DNA from 2 places in the Chryseobacterium sp. JK1 genome. Region 2 is predicted to be linked to the other one. Evidence: riboswitches for the same ligand, from Rfam matches in the RefSeq annotation. Region 2 holds a riboswitch; the other holds the start of a gene.
What was found. A riboswitch is a leader RNA that binds a small molecule or an ion and turns the genes downstream of it on or off. The one in region 2 is predicted to bind cobalamin.
Positions count from the first base shown of each region.

Region 1: linked by a shared signal. The riboswitch ahead of ACQ76T_RS00995 (T9SS type A sorting domain-containing protein) and the one ahead of ACQ76T_RS12235 (acyl-CoA thioesterase) in region 2 are both predicted to bind cobalamin.

Region 1 is NZ_JBODRU010000001.1:196,182-199,656, forward strand. It holds gene ACQ76T_RS00990 (T9SS type A sorting domain-containing protein) at 1-179, opposite strand, end outside; cobalamin riboswitch at 283-472, opposite strand; gene ACQ76T_RS00995 (T9SS type A sorting domain-containing protein) at 799-1,905, opposite strand; cobalamin riboswitch at 1,963-2,153, opposite strand; gene ACQ76T_RS01000 (esterase-like activity of phytase family protein) at 2,414-3,475, shown strand, end outside.
Region 2 is NZ_JBODRU010000001.1:2,693,783-2,697,257, forward strand. It holds gene ACQ76T_RS12225 (ATP-binding cassette domain-containing protein) at 1-545, shown strand, start outside; gene ACQ76T_RS12230 (hypothetical protein) at 576-1,376, shown strand; cobalamin riboswitch at 1,411-1,590, shown strand; gene ACQ76T_RS12235 (acyl-CoA thioesterase) at 1,706-2,089, shown strand; gene ACQ76T_RS12240 (HD domain-containing protein) at 2,285-2,875, opposite strand; gene ACQ76T_RS12245 (XAC2610-related protein) at 2,877-3,475, opposite strand, start outside.

The DNA of each region.
Region 1 (3,475 bases), 2.5 Mb from region 2:
GCCGCATTATTGTTGTGTGTTTTATAATAGTTGTTGGTAACAACCGATTGGTTGGAGATCAGCGATACTTCAGCATTATTGCTTCCGGCGCCGCCTTCGTTGAGTACCAGGACTCCTTCAGTTTGAGCATTTGCAAAAGAAATGACAAATGCAAGAATAAGAAAATAGATTTTCTTCATGATATTATTAAATTAAAGTTTTATTCCCGAAACTTCACTTCAGGGCAAAACATTCATGAAAAAATCTGTTGAGATTTTTATTTCATAAACTTTTATTCCCGAAAGTTGAAATTGGTATAAGGCAGGTCTCCTGGCTCACATCTTATAGCTACCTTCCCGGATTTTGGGTCCAGTGGTGTCATGTACTATAAGTTGAATAGTTTACAGTTGCGGGTACAGCTCAGGATTTAAATAATATTTTTACCTGATTCCCTATTAATGAACAGTGTTCAACCTTAAAACGCTGCAAATATATCACATAAATTATAAGTGATTTTTTATGAATTATATCTGATTTTTAGGCTTTTCTGACATTAAATAAATTTTTTCACAACTGTTTTTGCGAAATTATCAATATGTTATGGGTTGTTGTTAGGTTTTTCGTATTAAAATAAAGAAGATTGTGACGTATGATCTATTCATTTTATAAGTTCTTTATTAAAATGAAATCTCATAACGGAAAAAAGACTTCCTCAAAAATTGAGAAAGTCTTGTTGTATACTGTCCTCCTTAAACCATCAAAATATTGGAAAAGGTTGGTCAGCGATATCAATTAAAATAGAAATACGGTAATGTATCTCTATTTTTTTACAATCTTATGTATTGTGGATTGGTTAGCCGTTTTAATCTCTACAAAATAAATTCCTGAGCTTAATGCCTGAATATTAATCTTTGTTGCTTGTGTTGTAATCACTTTTTGGCCAGAAGCAGAATATATATTCACTTCTTTCACATTTTCAGAGGTTTCAATCTGGATAAAGTCACTTGCCGGATTGGGATAAATATGGAATACTTTTTTATTCACAGAAGCAACCCCTAATGTAGCATTCGCAGCTTCTGTAGGAGTAATAGGTCTTCTCTGCCCAAAGCTTAATCCCATCCAGTCGTTATTGTTTAATTGAATCTGAGAAAGATTAGATTTTGCCTGCCAGCTTGAAAGATCTTTTCCCTTGTATAATTTCCAGTTTCCGGCTCCTGCAGAATTTCCTGTAAATGTATTCAGTGTCAGATTAGAGATTTGGTTATTGGCGGATGTATAATTAAAATAAGAAGCCTGTGACTGTATCAGCTGTAAAGCCTGTTCCGCAGTTATAGTTCCGTTATACCTGATTCCGAATACAAAAGAATTGGCAGTACCAGCAGTACCATCTGTTCCGAAATCGATAACTACAAGACTTTTATTGTTACCTGTCCCAATCCAGCTGGTGATCTGAGAAGAAGTATACCATAAAGAGCTGTAGGCAGGAACTGGAGTAGAAGGGTGGGAAGGAGGATCATAACCATAAGAAACCCCATACCATTTCCCATCAATTAGTGGATCATTATTAACCCCGTTATTAAATGACATAGCCTCAGAAGTAGTTCCTGACCAGGTAGACCAGTAGTCATCAAGGCTTGGAATATGATGGTTATAGCTTAGGCTGTAAAGAAATCCTGAAGGGATTTCAATCTCCATTTTAGGTTCTGCGGCAGCAATAGCCGTGATCATATCTTCCATCGTTAAAGAATTGGAATCAAAACGATATCCCCATGCATAAGAAGTTGGAGTATTATTATCGTTAAAATCAGCGATGAAATAGGCTTTCTTGGAACCGGTTCCTACCCAGAATTTAATGTCGTTTTCTGTAAACTGGGCCGACAAAAACTGCACAACTAGCAGTAAGAAAAAAAAGTAGATTTTCTTCATGATATCATTAATTAAAGTTTTATTCCCGAAACTTACTTGCATAAAAACAGTGTTCTTTTGAAGTTTAAATTTAAGGCAGGTCTCCTGGCTTACATCTTATAGTCACCTTCCCGGATGTGGAATCCAGTGGTATCATAATACTATAAGTTGAATAGTTTACAGTTGCGGGCACAGCTCAGGATTTGAATAATATTCTCACCTGATTCCCTATTAATGAACAGTGTTCAGCCTTAAAAGTCTGCAAATATATCATATAAATTTTTAGGCTGTATTTTGTGAATTATCTTTTGTTTTCAGGCTTTTCACAAAGGAAATCGTAGTTTTCGAATAACCATTTTATGATATTGATAGCTAATGGTTGGGAGTTATTTGCTTTTAAGAATTAAAATCTAAAGTTTTATTGTTTATATTGAATTCATTTTGCAGGATCTATTATTAAAATACAATTATCATTGTATTCAAGATCAGTTTACAATCAGTTTCTATTTTCGCAGCCATAAAAGTGAATATGAAAAAATTACTATTGCCTGTTTTAATGCTGGCAGTATTGTCTTCGTGTAATACTGATGGAGATAATACTGTAATCAACAGCCCGGATATTAACTATTCCAAACTTCCTCAGGAATTTCCATTTACGAAAATGGTTACCCTCAATGGAGTAGATGTTATCAACGGAGGTTTTGGCTCCGGTGCAGCAGCTCACCCAACAAGAAAAGGAGAATTTTATGTGATTACAGACCGCGGTCCCAATACCGATTATCTGAATGGTAAAAAGTTCCTCACTCCCAACTTTACCCCAACCATTATGCATTTCAAGATCAATGCAGACGGAAATATAGAAGTAATTAAATATATAAAGCTTAAAAATCCATCCGGAATGCCTATTACAGGACTACCAAATCCAGTGGGAATGGGAAGTACGGGAGAGGTCGCTTATGATGCTTCAGGAAACATCCTTGGAACTGATAATTATGGTTTAGACAGTGAAAGTATTGTTGCTGCTGCGGACGGTACTTTCTGGGTGTCCGATGAATATGGTCCACACATTGTACATTATAGTGCTGACGGAATGGAACTGGAAAGAATAAGCCCGGTTGGAGTAAACACCGGCCCAAGAAAACTGCCTGCTGTTTTGGCTAAAAGAAGAGCAAACAGAGGAATGGAGGGTCTTGCTCTTACGCCTGATGGCAGAACTCTTGTAGGGACAATACAATCTATGATGTATGTTCCAAGTAAAGCTTTGGCAACCAATACAACATTGACGAGAATTGTAACTTTTGATACGGTTACAGGCCAAACCAAACAGTTTTTATACAGACAGGATGGTGGAGCTTCAGACTCTGTTTGTGATATTACAGCGTTGAGTAACACCGAATTTTTGGTGATTGAAAGGGATGGTAATTTTGGATCTCAGGGTGGGATTAAAAAAGTATACAGAATCAATCTGGCCAACGCTACCGATGTAACGGGATCTGATATGAATGCCGTGGATGGAATGAAAGTAAACGGTAAAGCCTTGGAACAGTGTTCATGGGATGAGCTTACCAATGTAGGAATAAAATCGGTGTCA
Region 2 (3,475 bases):
CCGGAAAATCTACTCTTCTTAAAATTATTTCCGGCGTCATGGGGAGCGATACTCAGTTTATACGATGGAATGATAAAGTACTGAAGAATATTTCCGATCGAAAAAACAGAATTGCTTATCTTCCACAACATTCTTTTCTGCCTAAAGGCGAAAAGGTAGCAAAACTGATTCATCTTTTCTGTAAGCGAGAATATGCGAATCAACTTCTGCATTCTCCACTTCTTTCACCGTTTCTCAATGAAAAACCCAGAAATTTGTCTTCCGGAGAACTGAGAATGATCGAAGTAATGCTTCTCACCTATTCTCAAGCTGATTTTATATTGCTGGATGAACCCTTTCACAGCCTTGCTCCAAAAGTTGTTGATGAATTAAAAGCAATCATCCGCTCCCAATCAAAAAATAAAGGTTTTATTATTTCTGATCATCATTATCAGGATGTGATGGATATCTCGGATAAAATATATCTGCTTTCTAATGGATATTTAAAACCAATACAAAACTTACAGGAACTCCGTCAATATAATTATCTTCCGAACAGCATTTAATTTATATATTTGAAGGATCAAAAAATTTTCATGATGACTTTCATAAACAAAGCATTTTATCTGTCTGTTTTCAGTATTTTTTCTTTAGCTTTTGTTAAAGGCCAGAATAAAGTTCCTTTTGGAGTGGTAAAAGCAGAAGAAGGATATGCCAATGTACGTGTACACAAGGATAATTACAGAAAAATCGTAGATAAGATCCGCATGCGTAAAGGTGATGTTTTTGTATATGTAAAGCCAGCTCCCGGAGAAACGGAATGGATCTGGATCAAATATCCTGAAAAACAGGATGACGACAAACCTTTTGTGCGTTATGAAACTCTTGATAAAGAAGGAATGGTAAATAAAGAGCGTATTGCTTATATTGATCAGCTTCCTGCTTATACTCCTTCCAAATCTAAAAACGGGAGATCACTCATTTTTACAGATAATTCTGATCCTAAAATACCTACAGCCCAAAGAAGCAAAGTCGTTATTGACGTCTACCCTTCCAATGCCGGATACCGTAAAAAAGAAAAAGATGCTGAAGGAAAACTTCTTACTATTGACAAAGTAAAACCATGGGGAATTGGTAATGATCTTCCTGAAGGAATGACAGAAATCAAATCCATCCGAGTACAGCAGCCGGGAAGAGGTTCTGTTTTTGTAAGAGAAGCCATCAAAAATATGTTCCAGCCCACTATGGATTTTGAGAATGTTGGAGTAACAGCACTTGACAATGATAACATTTTCCTTTATATGATCAATGGTACGGGAGAGAACAGATACACAACTCTTTGGACGATCAAAAAAGGTAGAGTAATCAGTCAGATTATTTACCATAATCCGGAATAAATTCATTATTTTTGCACCCGAAAAAGTTTAACACTTATTCATCATAGAAATTGGTTTTGCCTAACCGCAAATTAAAAGGGAATCGTGTGAAAATCACGGACTGTCGCGCAACTGTAAGTAACTGTAATCTTTATCAAAGATCCACTGTGCGGGGCATGGGAAGGAGATAAAAGATGTTACAAGTCAGGAGACCTGCCTATTTCTTAAACAAAAAACTTTCGCGATCTGAAGTTTGTTGATCTGATGGATTGTTTCAGGGATTTTTAAGATTCCTGTCATTATTCTGTTGTTTTGATACAATTTCATTTCGCTTTAATTAATAATGAAATATGACGACAGAAGAAAGAATTGAAACATCCGAAACAAGAATCTTTAAAGCGGTTTTTCCTAACACAACCAACCATTATGATACTCTTTTCGGAGGTACAGCAATGCAGCTGATGGATGAAGTTGCCTTTATCACAGCTACCCGTTTTGCAAGAAAAAGAGTGGTAACGGTAAGCAGCGATAAAATCGATTTTAAAAAGCCGATTCCTGCAGGAACTATTGTAGAGCTGATCGGCAAAGTTTCTTATGTTGGAAAAACAAGTATGAAAGTTAATGTAGAAATTTTCACCGAGCAGATGTATTCTTATGAAAGAGAAAAAGCGATTGTAGGTGATTTCACTTTCGTAGCTATTGACGAATTCAAAAAACCAATCCAAATACTATAAATTTGATTTTTTTGCCATAATTATTCCAGAATTTGACAGTTTTCTCTACGGTTTCCAGAGTACAGCTTTAGATTTCCAGAATTTTTATGGCATTTGGTTTTTATTGATTTTTTTATTGAACTGAAGAATCATTCTACATATGTTGCATAAAAAAACACTGCCCAGATACTGAGCAATGTTTATGTATACAATATTTTATTTCACCACTTTTTCTGTTTCCAGGCTTCTGCTCAGTAATACATCAAAAGCCTCTCCCATTTCATCAGAAGCTCTTTTTATAGCATTTTCAAGCATATTTCTGATTTGTTTTTCTGTAACCCCGGCTTCTGTCCAGCTTTTTCCGGAGGTATGCGAGTTCAGAATAAACGGCATGATTCTGTCGATAGAACAGGCAAATACGGCATCCGGAGTTTTTTCTTCTTCAAATTCCAGCCATAAATTGAAAAAATCTGTACGCAATGGCTCATCAAGAATCCCGAAAATCTTCTGTGCAGAATTTTTTTCTCTCTCAAACTTACCTACCATTGCTTTTTCATCAAAAAGGAAAGTATCACCAGCCTCTATTTCTACCAGATCGTGAATAGAAAGCATTCTTATCACTCTCAACAGATCAATATTTTCTCGGTTTTTGGCGTACGGATACAGGATCTGTGCCAAAATAACAATCTGCCAGGAATGTTCTGCGGTGTTTTCTCTTCTGGAATCGTCGGCATTATAGTTTCTTCGCTGTACATTTTTCAAGGCATCTACTGCCAGGATAAAATCAATCTCTTTCTGAATCTTCATTTTACTTTTCTTTGTTATATTCTTCTAATGAGTATACCTTCTTTCTGGTGACCCATTTATCTTTTATTTTTTCTTTGATGGTTACTTTTACACGATCTTCTTCCGTTTTGTCTTCTTCTTTTACCAGAACCTTATCCAGTCCTTTATTAGGAATAACGGCATATTCTATGGTAAAAATATTGCAGCATCCGGATTTTCCATAAGAAATAAGACGTTTGCGCTCGGAATCTACGTTAAACATATCCAAAGCATTGGAAGCTAATTCTGTAAGTTCCTTACTTTTCACAAAACTTAGCCGGGTACTATTGAAAACATATACATCATAGGACGCTCCGTTATAATTTCCCATATTACCATTTCTTATTGCGATATCTTCACTACCGTCAAAATTAAAATCATTGATAACAATAGGGCTTTCTTCCTTCGTTAATGAATTCATTTTTCCAGACAAGAGTTTTCTGTTCTCTGCAAGATACACGATAAGATCATCAGAGGTAAACGTCTGAATTTTTGTATTTTTATTATCAAACAATTCTACGGTTCCTTTACCGCCGCAACGTCCATCAAGGCAATCTTCTATCTGAATAACGGCACTGTAAT